Regions from separate parts of the Rhizobium sp. BK591 genome, predicted to be linked through region 2. Evidence: predicted binding sites of a transcription regulator. Region 2 holds the regulator's gene; each other region holds the start of a gene.
What was found. The regulator LexA, encoded in region 2, represses DNA repair genes until DNA is damaged. The targets are predictions, from matches to a motif close to TGTTCNNNNTGTGTTCNG.

Region 1 (9,805 bases), on a different contig from region 2:
CGTTCAGCGAGATCGCGGTACAACCGGGTATTCTCCAGTGAGATTGCTGCCTGCGAGGCGAGCAACTTCAGCACCGCGATCCGAGCTGGCGCGAAGACCCGAGGGGCGAGGTTATTTTCAAGATAGAGTACCCCGGTCAGTTGGCCCTGATTGAGCAACGGCGCACAGACGATAGAACGAGCACGGTGCCGACAAATATATGGGTCCGCGGCAAATGGATTCTGAGCTGCTGCGTCGTCGAGGACCACGGTTTCGTTCGTGCGCAAGATATAACGAAGGAGCGATTGTGGCAGCGTAAACTCTGTGACGATCGCGTCGAGCATCTGCACCGCGACCGCTTCACCGCAAGTCGTGGCCTCCGCCGCGATCCGTGACTCACCGCCGCGCGGCAGGATCAGCAGGCCGCGCTCGGCGCCCGCCTGCTCAACGGCGGTGCGCAAGATCGTGTCGATCAGCTTTTGAAGGACGATTTCGCCTGACACGGCTTGCGAGATTTTGATGACGGTTGCGAGGTCGAGTTGCTCGACCGGGGCACCAATAGTGCTTGTTGGAGCGGGACTGCGTTCGTCCCCTCTCAGGTCCGGATAGAGCTGGTCGAGTTGCCGCACCTTACCGTCGGCACCCCAGCGTAAATAGCAGCCTCGCGCGTTGCGGAGATAGAGACGAGTGAAGTCTTCGAAGCCTCCCAGCGCATAAAAGCGGGCGGCGAGTTCATATGCGAGGGCTTCATGATGAAGGAAGCCGTTGGCGCGCGCTGCGCGGATCGCTTGTTCGTATAGGCGCACGGCGTCGATTTCGCGGCCTTCAAGGCGCGCTATCTCGGCGCCGACAAGTGCGGCGCGATTCTCGAAGTTCTCCGGGCAATTCTTCGCATAGATCTGAAGCTGTCGGTGGTGGAAAACCAGAGCCTCCGTATGCCGCGCCCGCTGGTCTGCCACAGCATCGTCGCAGCACGCGGCGCGGGCCAGGGCACCGTAGAAATGATGCTCCGGCGTCTCTTCGAAATGCGCTACGGACGACCATGGCAGCCTCTGCGCCCGCAACGACGCATCGACGGCCGCCTCATAGTCGCCGGCGAAGAACCGGGCCTGGAGTTTTCTGACGAAGTAGCAGATTTCCGCAAGATTCGGATTTTCCGAAAACCGGCGTTCGATCTCGAATTCGTCAAATCCGTCGTCGTCAAAGGAACCGAATTTCCGGGTCAACCCGCGCAGCGTCCGGACGAGCCCGAGCTGCGCGCTGGTGAGATCTACGACGAACTGGAACTGCACCTTTTGCGCAAATGCGAGGCCGGTCTCCGCTTGGTGTTGCACTTCCATAAGCGGATCTCCTGCTGCCAGCAGATTCGAATTCAAACTGGCATAGCTGTATCCGGCAAACGTCAGGTCACCGCTCTGATCGGCAATTTCAAGGGCTCGCCGCAACATGTCGCGGCCGATTCGGACATGTCTCGTCCACGGAATGACGTGAGCCCCGAAGTCTTTGTAAGTCCTGGCCTGAAAGCGTTTCAGGTCGCGCTTTTCGACCAGTTGGCAGCCTAGCTGACCGAAGCGGAAACCGGCCTCATAGTCACCGAAGCGCGGCCCAGCAATATAGCCAAGCGACACGTAATGGTAGCAGGAGCCGTCGCTGTTGCCGCGCTCGAGGCTCAGATTCACAGCCAGGCAGATTGCCATACATGCTAGGTTCGCGTCGGTATGCCATACCGCCCCCACGAGCCGGGCGAGAATATCCAACGTCGCGGAGGATGCTGGGTCGCTCATCAATGGCAGATCAATGAGATCCTTGATCGCGCGGCTCCCGAGCTGCAACCAGATCCGGTCGTATTCTCGTTGCACCTCCGCGTCGGCCGGATGCGGCGACCAGTCGACGCCGAGATACCGCCTCAGATATTCGAGACCGACGTCTGCGGAGCGGCTGGTTTGCCCGAGCGCAGCATAGAGATCAATGCGCAGGCAGGCGACAGCAGCCTGGTCGTCGGCGCCGACAGCACAACTGGAAAGCTGGGCTAACCGGCCCTCCGCATCCGGCAGAGCGCCAAGCAGGAACTCGCATTCGGCCCGGTTCAGTTCAAGCGCAAACGCCAGTTGGTGCTGGCGCTGCCACCGGTCTTTCGAAAGCATCATCGTGCCAGCAACGAAATAGCTCAGAGCGGAAGCGTATGCCGTCGAGGCCTTGGCGCGCTTGCCGGCCATCAGATTAAACTCTGACAGTTGCTCGCGCTCCTTAGCCGAGTTGATCAGTGCGGCTCCGCGATTAAGCTGGCTGACAATCTCGAAGACATGATCGTCAATCCGCTCCGGCGTAGTATTCGCCGCAAGTCGTCTGCCTATGCGAAGGTGTAACTCGCCGCGTCGATCCTCCGGGATCAGCGAATAGGCGGCTTCCTGAACGCGATCGTGGACGAACCGGTACGTGCCTGCCAGACGCTCGAGCAGTTCATGAGCGACGGCAGGCCACAAGGCCCCGGCGACTTGCTCCTCCGGGATCCCGAGCACGAGTGAAAGCACCCTGATATCTGCGGTGTTTCCAAGACAGGCGATCTGCTGCAACGCCTCCCGCGTTTCGGGCGGCTGACGCGCGAGCTTGCCGACCATGAGATGCACGACGTTGTCGGTGTATCCCATGGAGTGAATGCGGCTGAGATCCCAGGACCAGCATGCCGCGCGATAGTCGAAAGCGAGCACTCCCTCTTCGGCGAGCGAAAACAGGAACTGACGGACGAAGAACGGATTGCCGCCGGTCTTGTCGTGCATCATTCGGGTGAGCGGGGCCGCACGATCAGGCTGACAGTGGAGCGTATCCGCGATCAACTGCTGGAGATAGTCCTCAGTGAGCGGCGCAAGCGTGATCTCCGCGACCTTGCCGCCCGCGGTCTTGATCACGTCAAGCGTCCGCATCAGCGGATGGGCGGCAGTGACTTCGTTGTCGCGATAGGCACCGATCAGCATGAGGTGTTGCAGATCCGACCGGGTCAGCAGATCCTTAAGCAGATCGAGCGTCGCTCCGTCAAGCCATTGGAGATCGTCGAGGAACAGCGCCAGCGGATGTTCGGGCCGGGCAAAGACACTGATGAACCGCCGGAATACCAGTTGGAATCGTCGTTGCGCGTCCTGTGGTGGAAGTTCCGGGACCGGCGGCTGGTCGCCGATGACGAGCTTCAATTCGGGGACGAAATCGACCATCAGCTTTGCGTTCGGTCCCAGCGTCTCGCTCAGCGCCTCGCGCCACGGTGCCAAATCCGCCTCGCTCTTGGCGAGGAGCCCTTTCAGCAGACCCTGAAAGGCCTGCGCCAGGGTCGCGTAGGGGATGTCCCGTTTGTACTGGTCGAACTTGCCGGACGCAAACAGCCCGCGCGGCGGCACCAGTACCTTGTGGAGTTCGTTGACCACAGCCGACTTTCCGATGCCGGAATAGCCAGAGACCAGCACTAACTCCGGCGCCCCGCCCAGCACCACACGGTCGAAGGCAGCGAGCAAGGTTTCGACCTCATGCTCCCGCCCGTATAGCCTTTCGGGGATCAGCAGCCGGTCTGCGATATCGCGCTCGCCGAGCGGGAACGCCTCAATCCGCGATTCCATTTCCCATTGGCTGAGACAGCGCCTCAGATCGTGCTCGACGCCGCCTGCCGTCTGGTATCGTTCCTCGGCCGTCTTGGCGAGCAGCTTCATGACGATGGCCGAGACTGCCGGTGAAACGTCCGCCGTCCGCTCCTTGGGCGACATCGGCTGTCGTGCAATGTGGCAATGCACCCATTCCATCGGGTCGGAAGCGGCAAAGGGCAGGCTCCCGGTCAGCATTTCGTAAAGTGTCACGCCGAGCGCATAAAGGTCGCTGCGGGAGTCGATCGAGCGGTTCATGCGCCCGGTCTGCTCGGGGGCCATATAGGCAAGCGTTCCCGCAACCACTTCGGGCGGCTCGAGCGCTTGCCGCTCGCGGGATAGGCGTGAGGCAATGCCGAAGCCGGTTAGCCGCACCTCGGCGCACGTGCCCGCTACCAGGATATTGGCCGGTTTGATGTCCTTATGGACCAGGCCGCGCTGGTGGACTCTGCCGAGCGCAGCGGCGATGCTGATCGCTAGGCGCAAGAAAAGTCCGGTTTCCATTGCCGCTCCGAGCCGGCGGGCGAGCGGCTCGCTGCCCGGATCTTCAAGCACCAGCATGGTCCGGCCGCCCTCGCGCACCAACTCAAGCGGTCGCACCGCCCACGCGCTATCGAGCTCATCCTTCAATCCGTATTCATGGTCGAGGCGGCCGAGGCTTGAAGGCGTCGGATACTCGAGGGCCGAAATCACGACCAGAACCGGGTTCCACGTGCCGTCGGCACCCAGGCGCCGTTGCCTGTGGAACACGCGATCACCGTCCTCCCAAAGAACCTCCAAACTCCCATCTCCACCAACGCGTTTCGGAGATCCGTCCGGTCAAATTGGCCAAAGCGAGCACATATGACGAACCGCAACCACTTCCTCACTTCTTACCACATCTCGCCTGCCCGTCCCAACAACGAGGCCATCACCCGCCCGGTCGATACGTGGTCCACCTCTAGGAAAGACCGCCCAGCGGCTGCTGGGCGGTCGGGCGGGTCGTGGACCCGTAGAGCTTCGGATGGAGGGAGCGCCGAAGCTTGGTGGTAGCAACGGGGGGATTCGCTACCTGTCTCGCGAGGCAACGACTAGTCTAGCGATGGAAGGGACGACGCGACATTATACTGTGGTTTCGCTTTGCGATACCTTGGAATACCGGCACGGACACCCCTCAGCAGAACTTCTGCTCAGCGACTCATGTCGGCGAAGTCATCCTGGCCCGCAATGACTGGGGCGATGGTCTGCTCCTCTAACCCCGCGCATGGGTGCCGTCAGTTCGATTCGGTGTCGGTTTCCGTGTTGGAGTCGAAAGTGTCTTGCAGGGACTGAGGCCAAAAAGAAGCCTCCCGCGGGTGGGAGGCCAAGGCGGGCCGATCGGTAGCGATCCGGCCTGGGAGGAGGGGGAAATGAACGCGCACCATAGAGGAGGGCTTCCGCAGGGGCTATTGGCCACCAGGAAGGATCGATTACCAATGAGCGGGGGATGACCTATACGCGCAGCCAAGACCTTTATCAGTTCGTTTGAGTCTTTCCTGGCGCGAGCATCAGCTTGTCAGCCATACGCGCGAGTTCGGGCAGGGATCTGGTGCCCATCTTCTGCATGACCTGGCTGCGGTGAACCTTCACGGTAATCTCGCTGACGCCTAGAGCGCTGGCAATCTGCTTGTTGAGCCGTCCTGTCACCACCAAAGCCATCACCTCGCGCTCCCGTGGGGTCAGGCTAGCGAAACGAGTGCGCACCGTCGCCAGCGCCTTTTCATTTTCAAGCCATTCGCGGTCGCGCGCCAGGCCGATGTGAATGGCGTCGAGCAAGTCCTGGTCTCGGAACGGTTTCGTCAGGAACTCGACCGCGCCCCCTTTCATCGCTTTGACAGACATGGGGATGTCGCCGTGCCCGGTGATGAAGACAATCGGCAACTGAATGTTTTCTCTCGACAGCTCGAGCTGAAAATCAAGACCGCTTTGTCCCGGAAGCCGGACATCGAGTACGAGACAGGTCGGTCCATCGGGTCGCCCGGACGTGAGGAAGTCGCCCACGGAAGCGAGGAGGTTGACGGCAAAGCCGACCGAACGCAGCAGACTCCCAAGCGCCTCCCGGACCTCGGGGTCATCATCGATAACAATGATGGTCGCTAGCGCCTCGGTCAATCGTCAGAACCCGCAATGTGAATCGACGTTGGCATAATTTACTATCTACGCCTATTGGCCACGAGATGAGTAAACGAATGCCGAAATCGGGTTTCCTTTCGCACGCCACCATGCTCGATAATCACCCCGGCCACAAGGGTGGATGCCGGCGGCCGCAAACGGCGTTTTGCGCATCGTGGAGCGGCCAGCGTCGCCGGCGAACGAACCTTCTGTCGGGGCGCGTCGGTTGGTTCGGGTAGAGTAGGCAGCCTGCAGGACGGCTCTCCACCCTTTCGGCGCGGGCACATTCGAGATGACCGTCCTCCAACCCACATTTTATGCATTAACGAACTTGCCACGCGTATGGCTCTGTTTTCGCAGCGCGCGTCGGTCTCCTCATTTCCATGTTCCGCGCGTTCACATTCCCAATCCGTCGCAGAACTGTTTAGACAGCGTATACGAGCGTATAGCTTGCGGTGCCTTTGTCGCCGCCCGATAATAAGTCCATCCAGCAATTTGCCATAACGCCATTTAGGCGCGACGCCCATCGGCGAAGTCGGGAGGCGGCGGTGCCAACCAAGAAACCTCTGATTGCGATCGTCGACGACGACGAGTCGATGCGGGAGGCTATCAAGGGGCTCATAAGGTCGATGGGATTTGACGCCGAGACCTTTTCATCCGCGGATGATTTCTTGAGATTCCCTGATATCCGCCGCACGGCCTGCCTTGTGACTGACATCAATATGCCCGGAATGAGCGGGCTCGATCTGCACCACCGGCTGGTCGCGCTGGGCAAGAGCGTTCCGACTGTTCTGATCACCGCCTTTCCGGAAAAGAATGTGCGCGCGTCTGCGTTGGGCGCGGACGTCGTCGGCTGCCTGACAAAACCGTTTGGCGAACAGATTTTGCTTGATTGCATCCGTTCTGCGCTAGTTCTCAATAGCGAGGGCGAAAGCGGTTCGTGAGGTCGGAAATTCCAACGGAATTTCACATCAGACGGCTTCGACGAAACTCCGACCTCTCAGCTTCGATCTGCCGCAAGCAGGTCAAGGGAACTTAGGCGAGGGGCGGTACCACTGGCAGGCGCGGGAACGCCGGTGCGGAGCGCATCCAATCTAAAACCGACCGCGTCACATCTAATGTGACCTAAAACGCGAGCTGCAACTGCGGCGTCGCTTCAGATCTGCGCCGCTCCAGCGAAGACAGCGACACGCCGAGCAGACGGATGCCTTTTCGCGGCGGGAAGATTGGCGCGAGAAGCATATCGACCACCTCCTCAAGATTGGCAATTGCTGGCAGTGCTGACGGAACTGTCTTGCTACGGGTGATCTGGCTGAAGTCGGCATACTTGACCTTGAGCGTCACCGTCTTGGCGCCGATTTCATTGGCCTCGCAATAGCCCCAGACCTTTTCGATCAGCGACTGAAGCCCGTCGCGCGCGGGTTCATAAGAATGGATGTCGGCAGAGAAAGTGTCTTCCGCACCGACGGATTTCCGCACCCGGTCCGGTCTGACCTGGCGATTGTCGATGCCGCGGGCGATGCCATAAAAATACGGCCCTGACTTTCCGAAATGTTCGACGAGGAAGTCGAGCGTTTTCTCCTTCAGGTCCGCTCCCGTTTCGATCGCGAGCCGATGCATCTTCTCGGCCGTTGCCGGTCCCACGCCATGGAATTTCTTGACGGGAAGCTGTTCGACGAAGGCGGGGCCGTTCTTGGGGGTGATGACGGCCTGGCCGTTCGGCTTGTTGAGGTCGCTTGCCATCTTGGCCAGAAACTTGTTGTAAGAAATTCCCGCCGACGCGTTGAGCCCCGTCGCCGCCTTGATCCTCGCTCGGATCTCTTCGGCGATCTCGGTCGCAATCTCCATGCCCTTCAGGTTTTCGGTGACGTCGAGATAGGCCTCGTCGAGCGACAGTGGCTCGATCATCGGCGTGTATTCGGCGAAAATCGAGCGGATCTGCAACGACACGGCTTTGTAAACATCAAAGCGCGGCTTGACGAAGACAAGGTCCGGGCATTTCCGCTGGGCGGTCACCGAAGGCATGGCGGAATGGACGCCGAATTTGCGTGCCTCGTAACTGGCGGCCGCCACGACCCCGCGGGCAGCAGGACTGCCGACAGCAACCGGCACACCTCGCAGCTCCGGATTGTCGCGCTGCTCGACCGATGCGTAGAAGGCATCCATGTCGACATGCACGATCTTGCGCGGCCGTTCGCGGTTGTCTTCGCCTGTCATTATCTAGCTTCCATCAGCAAGACCATCACTCAAACATGGGAAGTGTGCTCCACACTTGTCACCTCGCGGCGTCTGCATCCGCTCGCAGCCCATGGCCATGCGCCGGCGGATTTCCGCGAAGGTGACGCTTGCGCCAAACGCTTTGACCAACAGTTTGCGCTCATGTGTACAATGGCGATCGCAGAGGAGGCATATGAGTTCGACCACCGGGACCTGGTGATCTTGCAGTCTCGGGATCGTATCTTCCACAAGCCGCGTTCGGCGCATCCAAAAATATTCCTGTCTCAACATCCGATTGAATCCGCTGGCGATTTTTATCTTTTGTACCGGCGCTCAACTTCAGCGGGTCATATGCGCATTGACTCATTTATCTCTTCGGAACAAATACAGAACATATTGCTGTTACTCAAGCCGAAAACGGGTTGCCCGAGATCATGAAGTCAGCCGTCGCCCCAAACGCCGTCCTCGACGGGCTGCGCGAGCAGATCGCGCACCTGGAAGGCGCCGGTCGGCGCAGCCGAGGCGTTTTGCCTTTCGGTGTCGCGCAGATCGACGAGCGGCTTCCGGGTGGTGGATTGGCCTATGGCGCGCTGCACGAATGCGCCGGCGGCGGGACCGGCACCGTCGACGGGGCGGCGGCCGCCCTGTTCGTGAGCGGGATTGCCGCCCGTACCAAAGGCAAGGTCGTCTGGTGCCTGACACGTCCTGACCTGTTCTTCCCGGCCTTGGCGCAGGCGGGTCTTCATCCGAACCGGGTCGTCTTCGTCGAGTCCGACAAGGAGGAGGACGTCCTTGCCAATATGGAGGAGGGCCTTTCATACGGCGGCCTCGGGGCGGTGATCGGCGAGATCGTCCGGCTGCCGATGGCCGCGTCCCGGCGGCTGCAACTCGCAGCCGAGAAGAGCGGCACGATGGCGCTTGCAGTGCGGCGGTGGCGACGGCAGACCGAGGCCAGCGACTTCGGCCAGCCGACGGCGTCGACCACGCGCTGGAGGGTGAGCGTCATCCCGAGCGAGGAACTGCCGGTTCCGGGCGTCGGGCGGGCGAGATGGCTTCTGGAACTGATGAGGGTGAAAGCGGGTGAGTGCGCCGAGTTCGAAGTAGGAGCCTGCGATGCCGAGGGTCGTATCGATATTTTTTCCCGATCTGGCGACGGACAGGATCAGGCGGGCCGATCCCGCCATTCCCGTTGAGGAGGCGATCGCCGTCATTTCGAAGAGCGGTTCCAAACGCTGGGTGTCGGCCGCCGATCCCGCGGCCAGAAAGGCTGGCGTTCACGTGGGCATGCCGGCCGCCAAGGCGCAGGCGCTCTTCCAGGGCCTCCGGATGATCGACGCCGATGCCGCCGCCGATGCAGCGGCGCTCGATCGCATCACCATGTGGGCGCTCAGCCAGTATTCGCCGATCGTCGCCGTCGACGCGCCGGACGGCATCGTCATGGACACGGAGGGCGCGGACCATCTACAGGGCGGCGAGGAGCGAATGTTGACGAGCATCGCCAACCGCTTCCGCGCCAAGGGCCTGACGACACGGGTCGCCATCGCCGACACGTGGGGTGCCGCCCACGCATGCGCCAGAGCGACCAGCCGCGAGACCGTCATGGTTCCGAGGGGCGAGACCCTCCGGGCAGTGGAAAAGCTGCCGATCTCTCTTCTACGGCTTCCTGAGAAGATCGTCGGCGACCTGCGGACGCTCGGCTTCAAGACAATCGGCGAGCTTGCCAATACTGCTCGCCCACCGCTTACGCTCCGCTTCGGGCCGGAGGTCGGCCGCCGCTTCGACCAGATGTTCGGCCGCACGCCTGAGCCGATCGATCCCATTCGAACAGCCGAACTTGTCGAAGTCAGCAGGGCGTT
Region 2 (9,805 bases):
TCTTCTTCACCGATTCGATAACGGTCGGCAGGTCCATCGGGCGAATGGTGCGAAGGTCGATCAGTTCGACGTCGATGCCGATCTTTTCGAGTTCGGCCGCCGCCTTGGTCGCATAAGTCATGCCGATGCCGAAGGAGACCACCGTGACGTCCTTGCCCGGGCGATGGATGCGGGCCTTGCCGATCGGCAGGACGAAATTGTCGAGCTTCGGCACATCGAAGTGCTGACCGTAGAGAATTTCGTTCTCGAGGAAGATCACCGGATTCGGATCGCGGATCGCAGCCTTCAGCAGGCCCTTGGCGTCGGATGCCGTGTAAGGCATGACGACCTTCAGGCCGGGGATTGCGGAGTACCAGGCAGCATAGTCCTGGCTGTGCTGGGCGCCGACGCGAGCTGCGGCACCGTTCGGGCCGCGGAAGACGATCGGAGCGCCCATCTGGCCGCCGGACATATAGAGCGTCTTGGCGGCGGAGTTGATGATGTGGTCGATCGCCTGCATGGCGAAGTTGAAGGTCATGAATTCGACGATCGGGCGAAGGCCAGCCATGGCAGCGCCGACGCCGACGCCGGCAAAGCCGTGCTCGGTGATCGGCGTATCGATGACGCGGCGGGGGCCGAATTCCTGCAGCAGGCCCTGCGTGACCTTGTAGGCGCCCTGATATTCGGCAACTTCTTCGCCCATGACGAAGACGTCTTCATTGGCGCGCATTTCCTCGGCCATGGCGTCGCGGAGCGCTTCGCGCACGGTCGTCGACACCATTTCGGTGCCGGCAGGAATTTCGGGGTCATTCGGAACGACGGCCTTCGGCTCGGCCGGAAGCGGCGCGGAGGCCGAACCGGTTTCGGTCGGCTTCTCTTCCTGGGCAACGGCAGGCGCGGCTGCTGCGGCCGGCTTGGCGGCGGAGAGATCGGCGGCGGATTCGCCATCCTGCAGCAGCACGGCGATCTTGGTGTTGACCTTGACACCTTCGGTGCCGGCATCGACGAGCAGCTTGCCGATGACACCTTCATCGACGGCTTCGACTTCCATCGTCGCCTTGTCGGTTTCGATTTCGGCGATCACGTCGCCTGAGGTGACCTTGTCACCTTCCTGCTTCAGCCATTTGGACAGCGTGCCTTCTTCCATCGTCGGAGAGAGGGCGGGCATGAGGATATCGATAGGCATGGGTTCCCTCCCCCGATTAGAGCAGAATGTCGGTGTAGAGCTCGGATGCATCCGGCTCCGGATCGGCCTGGGCGAAGTCGGCGCTGTCGGCGACGATGTCGCGGACATCCTTGTCGATCGCCTTCAGATCGTCTTCGGAGGCCCAGCCCTTTTCGATGAGGCGCGCCTTGACCTGTTCGATCGGGTCATGCTCGGAGCGCATCTTCTGCACTTCGTCCTTGGAGCGATACTTCGCCGGATCGGACATGGAGTGACCGCGATAACGATAGGTCAGCATTTCGAGAATGATCGGGCCCTTGCCGGAGCGGCAATGTTCGAGCGCCTCGTCGGCCGCCGCCTTGACGGCGCGAACGTCCATGCCATCGACCTGAATGCCGGGGATGCCGAAGCCGGAGCCGCGCAGCGAATAGTTCGACTGCGCCGTGGCGCGGGCGGTCGAGGTGCCCATGGCGTAACGGTTGTTCTCGACGATATAGACGATCGGCAGTTTCCAGAGAGCCGCCATGTTGAAGCTCTCGTAAACCTGGCCCTGGTTGGCAGCGCCGTCGCCGAAATAGGCGATCGAGACATTGCCGTTGCCGCGGTAGCTGTTTGCGAAAGCCAGACCGGTTCCGAGCGAGACCTGGGCCCCGACGATGCCGTGACCGCCGTAGAAATGCTTCTCTTTCGAGAACATGTGCATCGAGCCGCCCTTCCCGTGGGAATAGCCGCTGCGGCGCCCGGTCAGTTCCGCCATGACGCCACGCGCTTCCATGCCGGTCGCCAGCATATGGCCGTGGTCGCGATAGGCGGTGATGACCTGGTCGCCTTCCTTCTGCGCCATCTGCATGCCGACGACGACAGCTTCCTGACCGATGTAGAGGTGGCAAAAGCCGCCGATGAAGCCCATGCCGTAAAGCTGACCGGCCTTCTCCTCGAAGCGGCGGATCAGCAGCATTTCGCGATAGGCCTTGAGCTCCTCATCGCGATCGAAGTCGGCTACCGGGCCTCCATTCGATGCTTTGGCTGCGGGTTTTGCTGCAGTTTTGCGGCTGGAAACGGTCGCGGTCTTTCGCGGCGCCATTCAACCCTCCCTATGGGTTTGTCGGTTCTTGGTGGCGCGTACCATAGGGAAGAAATATGACCACAGCAATGCCATAATTGCATGGCTCGTATTCGGCGCTAAATCGTTGATAAAACGCCTGAAATTCCAATTAACCTGTTTCCGGTTAATTGGAATAATGGTTGAATATGACGATCTCGTCCGCGCGCGACACATTGAGCTGATAGCGCGCTTTTTCGTCCAGCATGTCCTTGTCGAGCGAGCCGTCACTGAGCAGCGCGACCTGATTTTCCAGATGTTCGCGCTTCGTCTTCAAGACTGCAAGCTCTTTTTCACGCGCGACACGCTGGTGCTCGAACGCTTCCGTCGCGCGCAGGCCGTAATCGCCGTGAATGCAGTGATAACCGAAATAGGAAAGGAAGGCGACCGTCATGGCCGGAATGACGAAGCGGCCGAGCTTTCTCTTCTTATGATGCTTTGTCCACATACACGCATGCTCTTGAACGCATTACCAATTCGCTCAATCTACAGCGCAGAGATTAACCGTTCGTTGACTCTAAAAAAGAGCAACAAAAAACCCGCGCCGGAGAGGCGCGGGTCGAACCGTTGAAAATCAGATGCGATCAGCCGCGAATGATCGAGCGGCCGGCATACTGGGCCTGAGGACCGAGGCCTTCTTCGATACGGATCAGCTGGTTGTACTTGGCAAGACGGTCGGAACGCGACAGCGAGCCGGTCTTGATCTGACCGCAGTTGGTGGCGACCGCGAGATCGGCGATGGTCGAATCTTCCGTTTCGCCGGAGCGGTGAGACATGACGGCGGTATAGGCTGCCTTGTGCGCCGTGTTGACGGCGTCGAGGGTTTCGGTCAGCGAGCCGATCTGGTTGACCTTGACGAGGATCGAGTTGGCGACACCCATGCGGATGCCATCGCGAAGGCGGGCAGAGTTGGTGACGAAGAGATCGTCGCCGACGAGCTGGGTCTTCTTGCCGGTCAGGTCGGTCAGCGTCTTCCAGCCATCCCAGTCGTCCTCAGCCATGCCGTCCTCGATCGAGATGATCGGGTACTTGGCGGCGAGTTCGGCCAGATATTCGGCCATGGCGCCCGATTCGAGCGTGCGGCCTTCCCCTTCGAGAACATATTTGCCGTCCTTGAAGAATTCCGTCGAGGCGCAATCGAGGCCGAGGTAGATGTCCTCACCCGGCTTGTAGCCGGCTTTTTCGACCGACTTGACGATGAAGTCGAGGGCTTCGGAAGCGCTCTTCAGGCCCGGTGCGAAACCGCCTTCGTCGCCGACATTGGTGTTGTGGCCCTGTGCGGCAAGTTCCTTGCGGAGCGTATGGAAGACTTCCGAACCCATGCGCACGGCTTCGGCGATCGTATCGGCGCCGACCGGCAGGATCATGAATTCCTGGAAATCGATCGGGTTGTCGGCATGGGCGCCGCCGTTGATGATGTTCATCATCGGCACCGGCAGCAGGCTGGCGGAAGCGCCGCCGACATAACGGTAGAGCGGCAGGCCGGAGGCCTGGGCGGCAGCCTTGGCGACGGCGAGCGACACGCCGAGGATGGCGTTGGCGCCGAGGCGCGACTTGTTCGGCGTGCCGTCCAGCTCGATCATGATGTTGTCGATCTGGATCTGGTTTTCGGCGTCGATGCCGCCGATCGCATCGAAGATCTCGGTGTTGGCGGCATCGACCGCCTTCTGGACGCCCTTGCCGAGGTAGCGCTTGCCGCCGTCGCGCAGTTCGACCGCCTCATGCGCGCCCGTCGAGGCGCCCGAGGGAACAGCCGCGCGGCCCATGCTGCCGTCTTCGAGATAGACATCGACTTCGACGGTGGGATTGCCACGGCTATCGAGAATCTCGCGGGCGATGATATCGGTGATTGCAGTCATGGGTTCTTCCTGCTCAGTGGGTGATAAGTCGTTCGAAACCTGTCTTAATCGAAGGCGAGCAAATTACAATGCCGCAATTGCCAGCCTTCGAACCAGCGTTCCGATGTGGACGAAAGCGCGTCGCGATCTCTAACATTCGCATGGTCCGCGCTTTGCTCTTTGGTTTTGCGCGACATGCTTATAGCGCGATCATGTCAGACTGTTGAACGTCAAGCTGGGTAATCAGGCCTTGGCGACCGCATCGAAGGCAAGCAGCTTTTCGAGGAGCCGCGGCATGTCCTTGAGATAGACCATGTTCGGTCCGTCGGAAGGCGCATTGTCGGGGTCCTGATGGGTTTCGAGGAAGACGCCGGCAATGCCGGTCGCCACCGCTGCGCGCGCCAGCGTTTCAACGAATTCCCGCTGGCCGCCCGAGGAATCGCCCTGCCCGCCCGGCTGCGCCACGGAATGGGTGGCGTCGAAAACAACGGGAGCACCCATCGACGCCATGATCGGCAGCGAACGCATGTCGGAAACCAGCGTGTTGTAGCCAAACGAGGCGCCGCGCTCGCACAGCAGCACGTTCGGATTGCCGCTGGCGTTAAGCTTCTTCAGGACGTTTTTCATATCCCAGGGAGCGAGGAACTGGCCCTTCTTGACATTGACGACGCGGCCGGTATTGGCGGCGGCGATGAGAAGATCGGTCTGGCGGCAAAGGAAGGCCGGGATCTGCAGGACATCGACGGTCTTTGCCACCTCGGCGCATTGTTCGGCGGTATGAACGTCGGTCAGGACGGGAAAGCCGAATTCCTTCTTGAGGTCGGCAAAGATCTCCATGCCCTTTTCAATGCCGATGCCGCGTTCGGCCGAAAGCGAAGTGCGGTTTGCCTTGTCGAAGGAGCTCTTGTAGACGAGGCCGATGCCGAGCTTTCCGCAAAGCTCCTTCAGCGTGCCGGCCACCATGAAGGCGTGGTCGCGGCTCTCCATCTGGCAAGGGCCGGCAATCAGCGACAGGCGGCCGGTGTTGGAAAAGGTGACCTGGCCCTGGCCCTCGCCGATCTTGACTTGGGAATTCGTATCTGTGCTCATCGTGTTTCCTCGAAGGCGAAAAGCGTGCCCTGCCCGGGCGCGGGCTTCACCAGAATGCGATTGTTCTTGCGCGTATATGTCACCCCGTTAGCAGCCAAATGCGCTTCTGTCACGGCAAGATCGGCGACAGCGAAGAGAATCGCCCGGCCGCGCAGGCCGCGGTCGGCGGATGGGACAGCGACCTCGAAATAGGCCTCCAAACCCTCCGGCGTCATCAGGCTGATTTTCACATTCGACGCCGCGATCGTGACGCCGAAACCGGTTTTCTCGACTGCCGATTGCGCGCTGGCAAGACTGACGAAGGCGGCGAAGGCAGCCGCATCGGGCGCGCAAAGCACCACCTCGGCAATGCCGGTGACGCCATTGGCATGCGCCTCCAGCGCGCTGCGGTCGGCCGGCAGCGGATTGACGCGCTCGACGGTGAAGAGAAAGAGATCGGGCGCGCGCAGGTCGCCGGCAAAGGCCAGCCTGAAGCCGGCAATGCTCTCAGAACCATCCGGCATCGTCATCGGCCGGCTGAACGCCAGCATCTCGCCGGCGCTCGCTCCGTCGCCGACGAAATTCCGATGATCGATATCGGCATCCTCGCTGCCGAAGGCCACCGCCGAAAGCCCTTCCTCGCCGCAGCGGAATCGGAAGGCGCGGTTGCGGGCGGTGAAGACATTGCCTTGCCGCGCCGATGCTTCACTTTCCCTAACGCTCGCAATCCCGAGCGGCTCCAGATAGGTCTTATCGGCAAAAAAGACGCAGGCATTCTCCGTTCCGAAGGGATGACGCGCATCGGCGGCAACGGTAAAGCCCAGCTTGCCGAGCCTCTCGCGCGCCAGATCGATATTGACGACCGGCAGCACGACATGATCCAGCGGGCGTGGTTTGGCGGAATGCTCGTTCATGATATCCCCTCTCCTGACACGGCAGAGATGTGCGACAGTGCCGCCCAAGGCAAGACTTGTCGGCCAATCCGGCAAATGAAAATAAAAATCTCAACGAGTTGGCGCCAAGTTTTACGGAAATTTAGCTACTTGCGGAACACATATGGAACATATAGTGTCTGTTCTGGATTTGTTTCAATCACGAGGTCACAACGTCGATGCTCACGCGCAAACAACAGGAGCTTCTCCTCTTCATTCATGAGCGCATGAAGGAATCCGGCGTTCCGCCGTCTTTCGACGAAATGAAGGACGCCCTGGATCTCGCTTCGAAGTCCGGGATTCACCGGCTGATTACGGCGCTCGAGGAGCGTGGCTTCATTCGCCGCCTACCGAACCGGGCCCGCGCACTCGAGGTCATCAAGCTTCCGGAGGCCTATAGCCCCAGCATCCAGCCCCGGCGCGGCTTTTCGCCGAGCGTCATTGAGGGCAGCCTGGGCAAGCCCCGGTCGGTCGCCACTCCCGCTCCTGCAAAACCCGTCGCCGACAATGGCAACTCAGTCTCCGTGCCGGTCATGGGCCGCATCGCCGCCGGCGTTCCGATCTCGGCAATCCAGAACAACACCCACGACATCGTCGTTCCGGCCGATATGCTCGGCTCCGGTGAACACTACGCGCTGGAGGTCAAGGGTGATTCGATGATCGACGCCGGCATTTTCGACGGCGACACCGTGATCATCCGCAATGGCAGCACCGCAAGCCCTGGCGACATCGTCGTTGCTCTCGTCGACGACGAAGAAGCGACACTCAAACGCTTCCGCCGCAAGGGCGCCTCGATCGCGCTGGAAGCGGCCAACCCGGCTTACGAGACCCGGATCTTCGGGCCAGACCGCGTCAAGGTGCAGGGCAAACTCGTCGGCCTTATTCGCCGCTATCACTAACACCCTGGCCGGTTTCGACAAAGCTGTTGCTGCGCCAGTCATAGGCGCGATGGCGGATCCATGGCCGCCACAGATCATCGAATGCGGTTGTGACCTCCATGCCGGCCTCCGCGAAGCGCAGCTCGACGGAACCGGTCCGGCGCAACGTCTCGCCGGTGAAGAGCGTCGCGCCTGAGCGGCAGCTGTTGAAACGCAGGCGGACCGACGTTACCACGATATCGGCCGCATCGCAGGCCGGAGCGAGATAGGCGGCATTGTCGATGACGGCGACCACATGACCGTTGCCAAGCCTTGATATGCACCAGGCCTTCTTGACGCAGGAAAAGCGGTTTGCGTCACCGCCGGCTGCAGCCGCCCGCATCGCCGCCCTCGCTTCGTTCTGCTGATCGCGGGAGAGCTTGACGCGGCGGTCCTCTCCCGCTGGCGGGACAGCAGGACCATCCAGCATCTTCGGCGGGTCATGCGCCGGCAGGACCAGCGCGCGCTGCCATTGGTCGAAGATGAAATCCGGCGGGTTTTCACGGTTGGAGGCCATTGCCGCCGCCTCGACGACCGCGACGAGACTGCCATCTTCCGAAATCACCAGATCCGGCGGCCGGGGAACCGGCAGAAGCAGCAGGATGAGCGTTGCGGCTGACATGATCGACGTGCCCATATGGCGCAGCCGAGTGCGGAGCAGCGTCAGCAGCAGGAAGCCTGCCACGGCGACCGCGAAATACCAGGCGGGCAAGCGGCCGATGCCGATGTCGCCACCCCAGCCGGACACGGTCTTGGCGACGGCGATCACCAGATCGAGGCCGAATCCGACAATCTTCCAAGGCAAAACGTCCAGACCGAAAGGCATGAGCAGCATCGCCAGCAACCCGGCCGGCATGATGATGAAGGAGATGATCGGCATCGTCGCGAGGTTTGCCGGCAGGCCGTAGGCGGTCAGGCGATGAAAATGCTCGATCGAAAACAGTGCGGTGGAGAAACCGCCGATCAGCGAGGTCAGGAAGACACCGCCGAAGAACCCCGCAACCGCGACGAAAGGCCTGACGATCGGCAGCTTCAGGAAGGCATTCTCGCGGACGCGCCGATCCTTCCACAGCTGATAGCCCGACACGAGCGCCAAGGTTGCGGCAAAGGACATCTGGAAGCTCGGACCCAGGACCTCGGACGGCGAAATGGCGAGGATGACGAGCGCGGAGAGAGCGACATTGCGCAGGCTGATCGACGGCCGGTCGAAGAAGACGGCAATCAGCATGATGGCCATCATGATGAACGCGCGCTCGGCCGAGACCGCGAAGCCGGAGATCAGGAAATAGGCCGTGACGGCGATGAGCGCGCCGGCGGCGGCGATCTTCTTCGTCGGATAGGCCTGGGCGACGCCGGGAAAGAGGCTGAGCAGCATCCGGAAGCCGACGAAGAAGATGCCGGCCGACAGCGCCATGTTGAGGCCGGAGATGGCGATGATATGCGCCAGACCGGACTGGCGCAGCGCCTCCGTGGTCGCATTCGAGATGGCGCGCCGTTCGTCCGTCACCAGAGCAGCGGCAAAAGCGCCGGTGTCGCCGGGCAGAATCGATCGGATGCGGTCGCCGATGCCGCTGCGCAGCCGGTAAAGCCATTCGAGCAGGGCTTCCGCCGTCGATCTGGCAGCCTGCGGGCCCGCCTGCAAATCGACTTTCGTCGGCGCGCCGTAGAAGAAACCATTGGCGCCGATGCCATCGAAATAGGCCCCGAAAGAGAAGTCGTTGAGCTCTGGAAGTGCTGGGCCTGACGGCGGTGTCAGCCGAGCCCTGCCGGTGATGATGTCACCGATCTCGAAAGGCGCGTCGGCGCCGCGGGCGATCGCGGTTATCCGTTCCGGCGGCCGCTTCACCTGCGGCGCCTCGGTGCCGGTGACGGCCAGAATGTAGCGCCACCGGCCGCGACCATCGCCTTCGCGCCGTTCGACACGGCCGGTCACCGTCGTCGTCACGGCGGAGTCGAGGATCACGGTCGAAGCCCGCCAGCTTTCGAACTCCGCCGAGACCATGCCACCGGCCACAAGTGCAAGCGCCAGCAGGACGGTCCGCAATGCCGCCCGCATACGGCTGGCGATCAGAACCGCGGTCGTCAGCACCAACAGGCAGAGCAGCGGTGCAATGACCGGAAAATCCGATGCTCCAAGAAACCAGAAGGCTGATCCGGCGCCGAGAAAGACCGGCGAGAATAGCAGCAGGCGGCCATGATCCGCCTCCTCGCCCAGCATGCGCCTGCCGGCACGCAGCGATTGCGAGGCCAAAGCCGGCAGGCGATGGCGCAGCGGTGTCGCCGACTGCGTCCTTGCCGGCCGCGACACCACGGCAGGGGGAGAAAAACCGGAGGTATCGGCAAGGCCGGCGCCTGCTTCCGGCCGCAATTCGACTGTCGTCAATTCCTGCATCCGCCGCCCAAGCTCACCCGCCAAGGCGGCCAGAATGCAACCTCCCATCAAATCCGGCAAGAATAATCGATTGAAATATGAGGGAAAATCGCGAGTGCCAAAAGACCAGTCGAATCATCAGCTTCCGATATGCACGCGGCTCATCGCTGCAGTGCCTAAAAGGTGATACCGCAATGCACAAAATGCCGTCACGGTAACTTGGCATTAGCTTCGCGATCATATAGCTATCGGTGAGGACGCTTAACCCCTATGGCGCTTTTAAGGCGCCACCGCCATTTCGGAGGATCAGCATGACGGATCAAAGCGCTACAATAAAAATCGGTGACAAATCTGTCGACCTTGCCGTCAAAAGCGGCACGATCGGCCCGAGCGTCATCGATATCGGTGCCCTCTACAAGAACACGGCTTCCTT
Region 3 (9,805 bases), on a different contig from region 2:
GCGCACCAAAAACCTGACCGCCGCCGAGGTCTCCGCCTTCAACTATTCCTACATGCCGGCCGAGGACATGGTGCTGATCGAGGTGGCCGATAACGGCACCGGTATCGCGCCTGAGATCATGGACAAGATCTTCGAGCCCTTCTTCACCACCAAGGATGTCGGCAAAGGCACCGGCCTTGGCCTCGCCATGGTCTACGGCATCGTCAAGCAGTCGGGCGGTTATATCCAGCCGGAATCCGAAGTCGGCAAGGGCACGACCTTCCGGGTGTTCCTGCCGCGCCACATCCCTGAGCCGGCGGTCGCCGCCGAAGCAGGTTCCATCGACAGCGCCATCGCCGAGATCGGCGTGCGGCCCGAGGCGCCGGCGACACAGCAGCCGGAGGATCTGACGGGATCGGCGGTCATCCTGCTCGTCGAGGACGAGGAGGCGGTGCGCCGCGGCGGCAAGCGCATGCTGGAAACGCGCGGCTACACCGTACACGAGGCGGGCTCGGGCGTCGAGGCGCTCAGCATCATGGAAGAACTCGACGGCAAGGTCGATATCGTCGTCTCCGACGTCGTCATGCCCGAAATGGATGGGCCGACGCTGCTGCGTGAGCTGCGCAAGACCTATCCCGACATGAAATTCATCTTCGTCTCCGGCTATGCCGAAGATGCCTTTGCCCGCAACCTGCCGCCGGATGCGAAATTCGGCTTCCTGCCGAAGCCCTTCTCGCTCAAGCAGCTCGCTGTTGTGGTGAAGGAAACGTTGGACGGGTGAGTGGGGTGCGCCCGAGAGAGGGCGTGCCACACATCGCCTCTGGCACGGTTGTGCCGTGCCAGCCCCTCTGCCCGGCAGGCAGAGGGGCTTTTTCGGCACCATCTATCTGTCACGGCCATACCGACCTACCCGTCAATCCTCATTCCGCAGCGCCACCGCAATCTCGGCGGCAAGCCGCGCATTGTTCTCCACCAACGCAATATTGGTTTTCAGGCTCTGGCCGTCCGTCAGGTCGAAGATGGTCGAGAGCAGATAGGGCGTCACAGCCTTGCCGGTGATTTCGTCGCGCTCGGCGCTATCCAGCGCCCGCTCGATATAGATTTCCATCTCCTCGCGTGGGATTTCGTCGACTTCCGGCACTGGGTTGGCGACGAGCATGCCGCCGTCGACACCGAGCTGTTCGCGCACCGTCTGGAAATTGGCGATGGCGGCCGGGCTGTTCAGCGACAGCGGGCTTGATATGCCCGAGGAGCGTGACCAGAAGGCGGGGAATTCCTCGCTCTCATAGGTGACGACAGGCACGCCGCGGGTTTCCAGCACTTCCAGCGTCTTCGGAATGTCGAGAATCGCCTTGGCGCCGGCGCAGACGACGATGACGCCGGTTCGGGCGAGCTCCTCGAGGTCGGCTGATATATCGAAGCTTTCCTCGGCGCCGCGATGTACGCCGCCGATGCCGCCTGTGGCAAAGACGCGGATGCCGGCGCGCGCTGCCGCAATCATCGTCGCCGCGACCGTGGTGGCGCCGGTGCGGCGCTCGGCGATCGCGAAGGCGAGATCGGCGCGCGACACCTTCATCACCTCGGTCGCCTTGGCGAGCTGTTCCAATTCCGCGGCTTCAAGACCGATATGCAACGTGCCATGAATGACGGCGATCGTTGCCGGCACCGCTCCCTGTTCACGGATGATCGTCTCGACGCTGCGGGCCATCTCAATATTGCCGGGATAGGGCATGCCGTGGGTGATGATCGTCGATTCCAGCGCCACCAGCGGCGCGCCGCGCTGCTTGGCGCTGGCAACCTCCTTCGAATAGGCGATCGGCAGAAGAGGGGAGATGGGCTTGGTCATGGTCTTGTCCTATGATCGACAGAACATAATGCCGAAAAGTGTGGGCGGTTTTCGGACGGCATCATGCTCAACTCTTTAATTAGTCGCTTCAATGCAGAATTCTGATCTTGGGAACAAGGGCAAGCGCCTCATTCAAAAGATCCGGCGTCAGATTTTCGTTGACGGCGTGCCGCGACTGCACGGTCAGCGTGGCGGCCGCGGTGCCGTGGCGGACGGCTTCCTCGAGCGGCAGGCCGAGCATCAAGGCGGCGAGCGTGCCGGCCGCAAGAGAATCGCCGGCACCCGTGACATCGGCGACGGTGTCGGCGATCGGCGGCTGCAGCGTCACGGCGCGGTGCCCGCAAAGCGCGACGAGTTCGCGCCGGCCGCGAGTGACGACGGCATTCCTGATGCCGATCTCGTTCAGCAATGGTGGCCAGCCGGCGGCGTCTTCCGGCTGCTCACCGGTCAGGGCGGCGGCCTCGGCCTCGTTCAGGAACAGGTAGTCGATATCTCCGATGCAGGGTTTCAGCCTGACGACCTTGGCCGGCGAGATGGCGATCGCCGCGACGGGCTTGGCCAGGGAATGCGCCTTGGCGACGATCGCGGCGATCGTCTCTTCCGGCAGGTTGGCATCGAAGAGGATGAAATCATGGGCGTCGAAAGCTTCCCGCACCCAGCGGATGGATAGACGCCGCGGCACGAAGAAGCGGTAGAGATCCATGTCGGCCAGGGCGATCACCAGATTGCCGTCCTTCTCGATGATCGCCGTGTAGCTCGGCGTCTTGCGGTCGAGGAAGACGAAAGGCCGGTCGTCGATGCCGGCGAAATCGGCGGCTTCGCCGACCAGTTCGCCGTTGGGATCGCCGCCGCGCGGCGAGATCATCGTCACCTGAAAACCGAGCCTTGCGAGATTGCGCGCCGCATTGAAGCCGCCGCCGCCGGGCTCCTCGAACCAGGTGCCGGGATTGCTGGCGCCAGGCGCTGTCTCGCCGGAGATGCGGCCGCGCCGATCGATATGGGCACCGCCGAGAACGAGAATCTTTCTTTTCATTTCAGGCACTCTCCAGATGCCCGACGTGCGAATCGATGGGATGGGTTTTTGTGCGCGGGTGCCGGCACTTTACATCTAAGTCGTTGCTTTTCATCGATAAAACAAATACAGAACACGGGCCGTTTTACCTTTTTCTTTCAATTGTTTGATCGCCTATTGCGAGAGTGGAACAAATAGGGTACAAACTCGACATTGCTTGGGCGGCTTCAATAACCTAAAGGTGGATCGGATGTCTCAGAATTCATTGCGGCTGGTAGAGGACAAATCGGTGGACAAAAGCAAGGCGCTTGAAGCGGCACTCTCACAGATAGAGCGGTCGTTCGGCAAGGGCTCGATTATGAAACTCGGCTCCAACGAGAACGTTGTCGAGATCGAGACGATCTCGACCGGCTCGCTTGGCCTCGATATCGCACTTGGCGTCGGCGGCCTGCCGAGGGGCCGCATCATCGAAATTTACGGGCCGGAAAGCTCCGGTAAAACGACGCTTGCGCTGCAGACCATTGCCGAAGCGCAGAAAAAGGGCGGTATCTGCGCCTTCGTCGATGCCGAGCATGCGCTCGATCCTGTCTATGCCCGCAAGCTTGGCGTCGATCTGCAGAACCTTCTGATCTCGCAGCCCGATACCGGCGAGCAGGCGCTTGAAATCACCGATACGCTGGTGCGCTCCGGCGCCGTCGACGTCCTCGTCGTCGACTCGGTCGCCGCACTGACACCACGCGCCGAAATCGAAGGCGAGATGGGCGACAGCCTTCCCGGCCTGCAGGCGCGCCTGATGAGCCAGGCGCTGCGCAAGCTAACCGCTTCGATCTCGAAGTCGAACACCATGGTGATCTTCATCAACCAGATCCGCATGAAGATCGGCGTCATGTTCGGTTCGCCGGAAACGACGACGGGCGGCAATGCGTTGAAATTTTATGCCTCCGTGCGCCTCGACATCCGCCGCATCGGCGCGGTCAAGGAGCGCGAAGAGGTGATCGGCAACCAGACACGCGTCAAGGTCGTCAAGAACAAGATGGCGCCACCCTTCAAGCAGGTCGAGTTCGACATCATGTATGGCGAGGGTGTTTCCAAGACCGGCGAGTTGGTTGATCTCGGCGTCAAGGCCGGCATCGTCGAGAAATCGGGCGCCTGGTTCTCCTATAACAGCCAGCGTCTCGGCCAGGGTCGTGAAAACGCCAAGACCTTCCTGCGCGACAATCCGGATCTCGCCCGCGAGATCGAGTTGTCGCTGCGCCAGAATGCCGGCCTGATCGCCGACCGCTTCCTGCAGAACGGCGGACCGGATCCCGATGACGGCGATGGCGATGCCACTGCGGAAATGTAATTTTCGCGCTTGAACTCATCAGTCAGTTCCAGCCGGCCGCATTCCTGATGAGAATGCGGCCGGTTTTGTTTGTCTGCTGGACAGTGGCGGAGGCGAACGTTAAAAGCCGATGGATTTGTATTTACCTGCCTCCGGCAGCATTGAAGGGCATAGCATGAGCGGCGTGAACGATATCCGGTCGACCTTCCTCGACTATTTCAAGAAGAACGGCCATGAGATTGTTCCGTCGAGCCCGCTCGTCCCGCGCAACGACCCGACGTTGATGTTCACCAATGCCGGCATGGTGCAGTTCAAGAATGTCTTCACCGGCCTGGAAAAGCGTCCTTATTCGACGGCGACGACCTCGCAGAAGTGCGTGCGCGCCGGCGGCAAGCACAACGACCTCGACAATGTCGGCTATACCGCGCGTCACCTGACCTTCTTCGAAATGCTCGGCAACTTCTCCTTCGGCGACTATTTCAAGGAGAATGCGATCGAGCTTGCCTGGAAGCTCGTGACCGAAGGTTTTGATCTGCCGAAGCATCGCCTGCTGGTAACCGTCTATTCCGAAGACGAAGAGGCAGCGACGCTGTGGAAGAAGATCGCCGGTTTCTCCGACGACAAGATCATCCGCATTCCGACCTCCGACAATTTCTGGCAGATGGGCGATACCGGCCCCTGCGGTCCGTGCTCGGAAATCTTCATCGACCAGGGCGAGAACGTCTGGGGCGGACCTCCGGGCTCGCCGGAGGAAGATGGCGACCGGTTCCTGGAATTCTGGAACCTGGTCTTCATGCAGTTCGAACAGACGGAGCCCGGCGTTCGCAACCCGCTGCCGCGTCCGTCGATCGACACCGGCATGGGTCTGGAGCGCATGGCCTGCATTCTGCAGGGCGTTCAGAGCGTGTTCGACACCGATCTCTTCCGGACACTGATCGGCGCCATCGAGGATACGATGGGCGTCAAGGCGGAAGGCAGCGCCAGCCACCGCGTCATCGCCGACCACCTGCGCTCCTCGGCCTTCCTGATCGCCGACGGTGTGTTGCCGTCGAATGAGGGCCGCGGTTATGTCCTGCGCCGCATCATGCGCCGCGCCATGCGCCATGCGCAGTTGCTCGGCGCCAAGGAGCCGCTGATGTACAAGCTGCTGCCGACGCTGGTGCAGCAGATGGGCCGCGCCTATCCGGAGCTGGTGCGCGCCGAGGCGCTGATCTCGGAAACGCTGAAGCTCGAGGAAAACCGCTTCCGCAAGACGCTCGAACGTGGCCTGTCGCTTCTGTCGGACGCAACGACGGATCTTTCCAAGGGCGATATGCTGGATGGCGAGACCGCCTTCAAGCTCTACGACACCTACGGCTTCCCGCTCGATCTGACGCAGGATGCATTGCGTGCCCGAGAGATCGGCGTCGACATCTCCGGCTTCACCGATGCGATGCAGCGCCAGAAGGCCGAAGCCCGCTCGCACTGGGCCGGTTCCGGCGAAAAGGCGACCGAAACCGTGTGGTTCGAGCTCAAGGAAAAACACGGCGCGACCGAATTCCTGGGCTACGACACCGAAACGGCTGAAGGCGTCGTGCAGGCGATCGTCAAGGATGGCGCGGTTTCGACCGAGGCCAGGGCCGGCGACAAGGTGCAGATCGTCGTCAGCCAGACGCCGTTCTACGGCGAATCCGGCGGCCAGATGGGCGATACCGGGGTGATCTCGTCCGACCACGGCAAGATCGAGATTTCAGATACGCAGAAGAGGGGCGAAGGCCTGTTCGTGCATCTGGGTACTGTCATCGAAGGCGTGGTCAAGGATGGCGATGCTGTCGCGTTGACGGTCGATCATGCCCGCCGTTCGCGCCTGCGCGCCAATCACTCGGCAACCCACCTGTTGCATGAGGCGCTGCGCGAAGTGCTGGGCACTCATGTGGCACAGAAGGGTTCGCTGGTAGCACCCGAGCGCCTGCGTTTCGATGTTTCGCATCCGAAGCCGATGTCGGCCGAAGAGCTGAAAATCGTCGAGGATATGGCAAATGAGATCGTGCTGCAGAATTCGCCGGTCACCACGAGGCTGATGAGCGTCGACGATGCGATCGCCGAAGGTGCGATGGCGCTGTTCGGTGAGAAATACGGCGATGAAGTCCGCGTCGTGGCGATGGGCGAGGGTGTGCGCGGCGCCAAGGCCGGCAAGCCCTATTCGATCGAACTCTGCGGCGGCACGCATGTCGGAGCCACCGGCCAGATCGGCCTGATCCGCGTTCTCGGCGAAAGCGCCGTCGGCGCCGGCGTTCGCCGCATCGAGGCCGTCACCGGCGAATCGGCGCGCGAATATCTGGCCGAACAGGACGAGCGCGTGAAGACGCTTGCCGCCTCGCTGAAGGTTCAACCGTCAGACGTTCTCTCGCGCGTCGAAGCGCTGATCGACGAGCGCCGCAAGCTCGAAAAGGAACTGGCCGACGCCAAGCGCAAGCTCGCCATGGGCGGCGGGCAGGGCGGCTCGGCCGATTCCGTGCGCGAAGTCGCCGGCGTCAAGTTCCTCGGCAAGTCGATATCGGGCGTCGATCCCAAAGATCTGAAGGGGCTCGCCGATGACGGGAAGACCAGCATCGGCTCGGGCGTCGTGACGCTCATCGGCGTTTCCGAGGATGGCAAGGCAAGCGCGGTCGTTGCCGTGACGCCCGACCTCGTTGATCGCTTCAGCGCCGTTGATCTGGTGCGCGTCGCTTCTGCCGCGCTTGGCGGCAAGGGCGGCGGCGGCCGTCCGGACATGGCGCAAGCTGGCGGCCCTGATGGCGCCAAGGCCGACGAAGCCCTTGAGGCAGTTGCGTCGGCACTTGCAGGCTGACCATCAGCCTGACGGCGTTTGACATGTGGACCGGCTGCGAGATCTGGATTTCGCAGCCGGTTTTATTTTGCGCAGAAGCCTGCGGCGGTCAGTTTCGCGCTTGCAAAGCGAGGCGGCAGGCGAGCCCGGTAAAAACAGTCGCCAGCATATATTGCGGCATCTTCGGAAAGCGGCTGAGCGAGGCCAGCCGCGTGCGAATTTGGCTTCCGAGAATAATGACGGCTCCATTGACGACGAGGCCGATGCCGTTCAGCACGGTCGCAAGCACCAGCATCTGCATCGTGATCGAGCCGCTTTGCGCAGTCACGAATTGCGGAAAGAGGGCCATGACGAAGAGGGCCATTTTCGGATTCAGCAGATTGGTGGCGAGACCTGCAAAGAAGATGCGTCTGCCCGAAAGCCGTCTCAATGTCGATGCTGGCGCAAAGGCGGTGACTTCCGAGCGGATTGTCTTATAGGCCAAATAGAGAAGATAGCAGCAGCCGGCCCAGCGCACTGCTTCATAGATAGCGGGCACCGTCACGAAGAGCTGAGAGAGCCCGAAAGCGGCGGCAAGGGCGTGGCAATAGGTGCCGAGCGCGATGCCGGCATAGGTCAGAAATCCGGCGGCGCGTCCCTGGCTGACACTGCGCGAGGCGATCAGCAGCATGTCGGGACCGGGCGTGGCTGTCAGCACCAGCGCTGCGGCGGCAAAAATCATCAATGTTGAAAAATCCGGCATCAGTCATTCCTTTTGGGTTCGAGCCGGACTTCCGCCCTATGCCGGATTCGTCGAAAGCGCAAGTCAGCAGGATTTGTCAAATCGGGTTATGTTCTTCTTTGGCCGATCGATTTGCACGAGGTTTGACATGAACGGCGAAACGGCATGGGCACTTTATGAAAACCGTCTGCGACGGGTTTCGGCCTATATTCACGACCATTTGGACGAGGAGCTGGATATGGAGCGCCTTGCCGAAATCGCCTGCATGTCGAGCTATCACTGGCACAGGATCTACCGGGCGATTTACGGCGAGACGCTGGCGGCAACCGTCAAGCGGCTCAGGCTGCATCATGCGGCAGGCGAGATCGTCCGCACGGAACTTGCCGTCAGTGAAATAGCGAAGCGATCAGGCTATCCCAATCTCCAATCCTTCAATCGCATCTTCAAGTCGGTCTACGGCATGCCGCCGGCCCGCTACCGGAAAGAGGGAAGCCACACAGCCTATGAGCCCTCACCCAACGGAAAGACCAAAGCGATGTTAGACGTTACCATACGCGAGATCGGGCCGATCGAGCTGATCGGCGTTGCCCATACCGGTTCCTACATGCAGATCGACAAGGCCTTCGAGACGCTGTTCGGCACGCTTTATGCCCGCGGCCTCGCCAAGCCCGAGATGCGCATGATCGGCGTCTATCTCGATGATCCCGATATCGTGCCGTTGGAAAAGCTGCGTTCGATCGCCTGCGTCACCGGCGCTGCCGACGTGCCGGCCGATGCGCCGTTCGAGCGGCGCACGATCGACGGCGGCGATTATGCCGTGCTGCGCCACAAGGGCCCCTATGCCAATATGCCCAAGTCCTATCAATGGCTCTTTGCCGAATGGCTGCCGAAGTCCGGCCGGCAACTGAAGGACAGGCTCATGTTCGAGGAATATCTCAACAATCCGCGCGAGGTGCCGCCGACCGAGCTTCTGACGGACATTCACATGCCGCTTGTCTGACGGCGGATATCTCCGGAGCGGCGGTCGGGCCGCCGCTCCAGGTTTTACAGATTAAGCCGCCTGCATCGTCTTGCCGGCTTCGTCGTCCAGCGCATTCGCGCGCTTGTAGGCCTCACGCCCGCTGATGCGGCCGAAATAATCGACGAAGGCCTGGCGCTTCTCGATACTGCCGAAACCGAGGCCCCAGCCGATATGCGAGCCGACATAGACGTCGGCGGCGGTGAAGCGTTCGCCGGCGACGTAGGTCGAGCCGGAGACCGCCATTTCGAGCGTATTCATGACGTCGCCGAAACCGCCGCAGCCGGCCATACGTAGGCGATCCTTCGGAATTTCGAAGCCGAGCCCCTTCATCGTTACCGCCGATTCGAGCGGACCGGCGGCAAAGAACATCCAGCGGTAATAGCGGGCGCGCTCCTCCGGCGTCGGCGCCAGCGCCTTTTCGGGGAAGGTGTCGGCGAGATAGGCGCAGATCGCCGCGCATTCGGTGACGATGGTATCGCCGTGACGGATCGCCGGCACCTTGCCCATCGGATTGACCGCGAGATATTCGGGCGCCTTCATGGTTTCGCCGAAGGTCAGCAGTTCGGTGCGATAGGGCTGGCCGATCTCCTCCAGCATCCAGCGCGCGATGCGGCCGCGCGACATCGGGTTCGTGTAGAATACCAGTTCTTCCGTCATGAGATCCTCCTCGTGCTGCCGTAATTCTGCGGTCTTGCCGTTCCCCGGAATCAATAGTGCGGCGAGGCCTTTGTGCAACCCCAGCCGCTTAAAGCGCCTTTCGGTACTGGATGAAACCCGAGCGCTCGGCGATCCTGTCATAGAGCCGCCGCGCCGTTGCATTGGTTTCATGCGTCATCCAATAAAGCCGGCCTGCGCCGTTTTTGCGGGCGAGGTCGGCGACGGCGTCGATCAGTGCGGCGCCGGTGCCGAGCCCGCGTTGGGTGTTTTCGACATAGAGATCCTGCAGATAGCAGGTCCATTGCGGCAGCCAGCAGGAGCGGTGAAAGATGGCATGGACGATGCCGACGAGACGGCCATCTTCATCAAAGGCGCCGAGCGCGTGCATCGGTTCGTCAGGATCGTGGAAGCGAGCCCAGGTGAGATCGGTGGTTTC

Region 1: FHX10_RS07455 (ImuA family protein) is a predicted target of LexA. The motif match lies at 8,326-8,343, and genes of this name have one in related genera.
Region 3: recA (recombinase RecA) is a predicted target of LexA. The motif match lies at 2,956-2,973, and genes of this name have one in related genera.

What each region holds. Positions count from the first base shown of each region.
Region 1 is NZ_JACIAZ010000002.1:64,279-74,083, forward strand. It holds gene FHX10_RS07430 (trifunctional serine/threonine-protein kinase/ATP-binding protein/sensor histidine kinase) at 1-4,382, opposite strand, end outside; gene FHX10_RS07435 (response regulator transcription factor) at 5,097-5,732, opposite strand; gene FHX10_RS07440 (response regulator transcription factor) at 6,281-6,676, shown strand; gene dinB (DNA polymerase IV) at 6,858-7,949, opposite strand; gene FHX10_RS34955 (hypothetical protein) at 7,953-8,216, opposite strand; gene FHX10_RS07455 (ImuA family protein) at 8,384-9,142, shown strand; gene FHX10_RS07460 (Y-family DNA polymerase) at 9,063-9,805, shown strand, end outside.
Region 2 is NZ_JACIAZ010000003.1:793,563-803,367, reverse strand. It holds gene FHX10_RS17275 (pyruvate dehydrogenase complex E1 component subunit beta) at 1-1,165, opposite strand, end outside; gene pdhA (pyruvate dehydrogenase (acetyl-transferring) E1 component subunit alpha) at 1,182-2,228, opposite strand; gene FHX10_RS17265 (FtsB family cell division protein) at 2,374-2,694, opposite strand; gene eno (phosphopyruvate hydratase) at 2,831-4,105, opposite strand; gene kdsA (3-deoxy-8-phosphooctulonate synthase) at 4,328-5,173, opposite strand; gene FHX10_RS17250 (VOC family protein) at 5,170-6,066, opposite strand; gene lexA (transcriptional repressor LexA) at 6,264-6,983, shown strand; gene FHX10_RS17240 (ComEC/Rec2 family competence protein) at 6,964-9,393, opposite strand; gene gltA (citrate synthase) at 9,684-9,805, shown strand, end outside.
Region 3 is NZ_JACIAZ010000001.1:1,256,145-1,265,949, forward strand. It holds gene cckA (cell cycle histidine kinase CckA) at 1-760, shown strand, start outside; gene FHX10_RS06055 (pseudouridine-5'-phosphate glycosidase) at 893-1,825, opposite strand; gene FHX10_RS06060 (carbohydrate kinase family protein) at 1,914-2,858, opposite strand; gene recA (recombinase RecA) at 3,088-4,182, shown strand; gene alaS (alanine--tRNA ligase) at 4,337-6,991, shown strand; gene FHX10_RS06075 (LysE family translocator) at 7,080-7,712, opposite strand; gene FHX10_RS06080 (GyrI-like domain-containing protein) at 7,840-8,691, shown strand; gene FHX10_RS06085 (glutathione S-transferase family protein) at 8,743-9,369, opposite strand; gene FHX10_RS06090 (GNAT family N-acetyltransferase) at 9,458-9,805, opposite strand, start outside.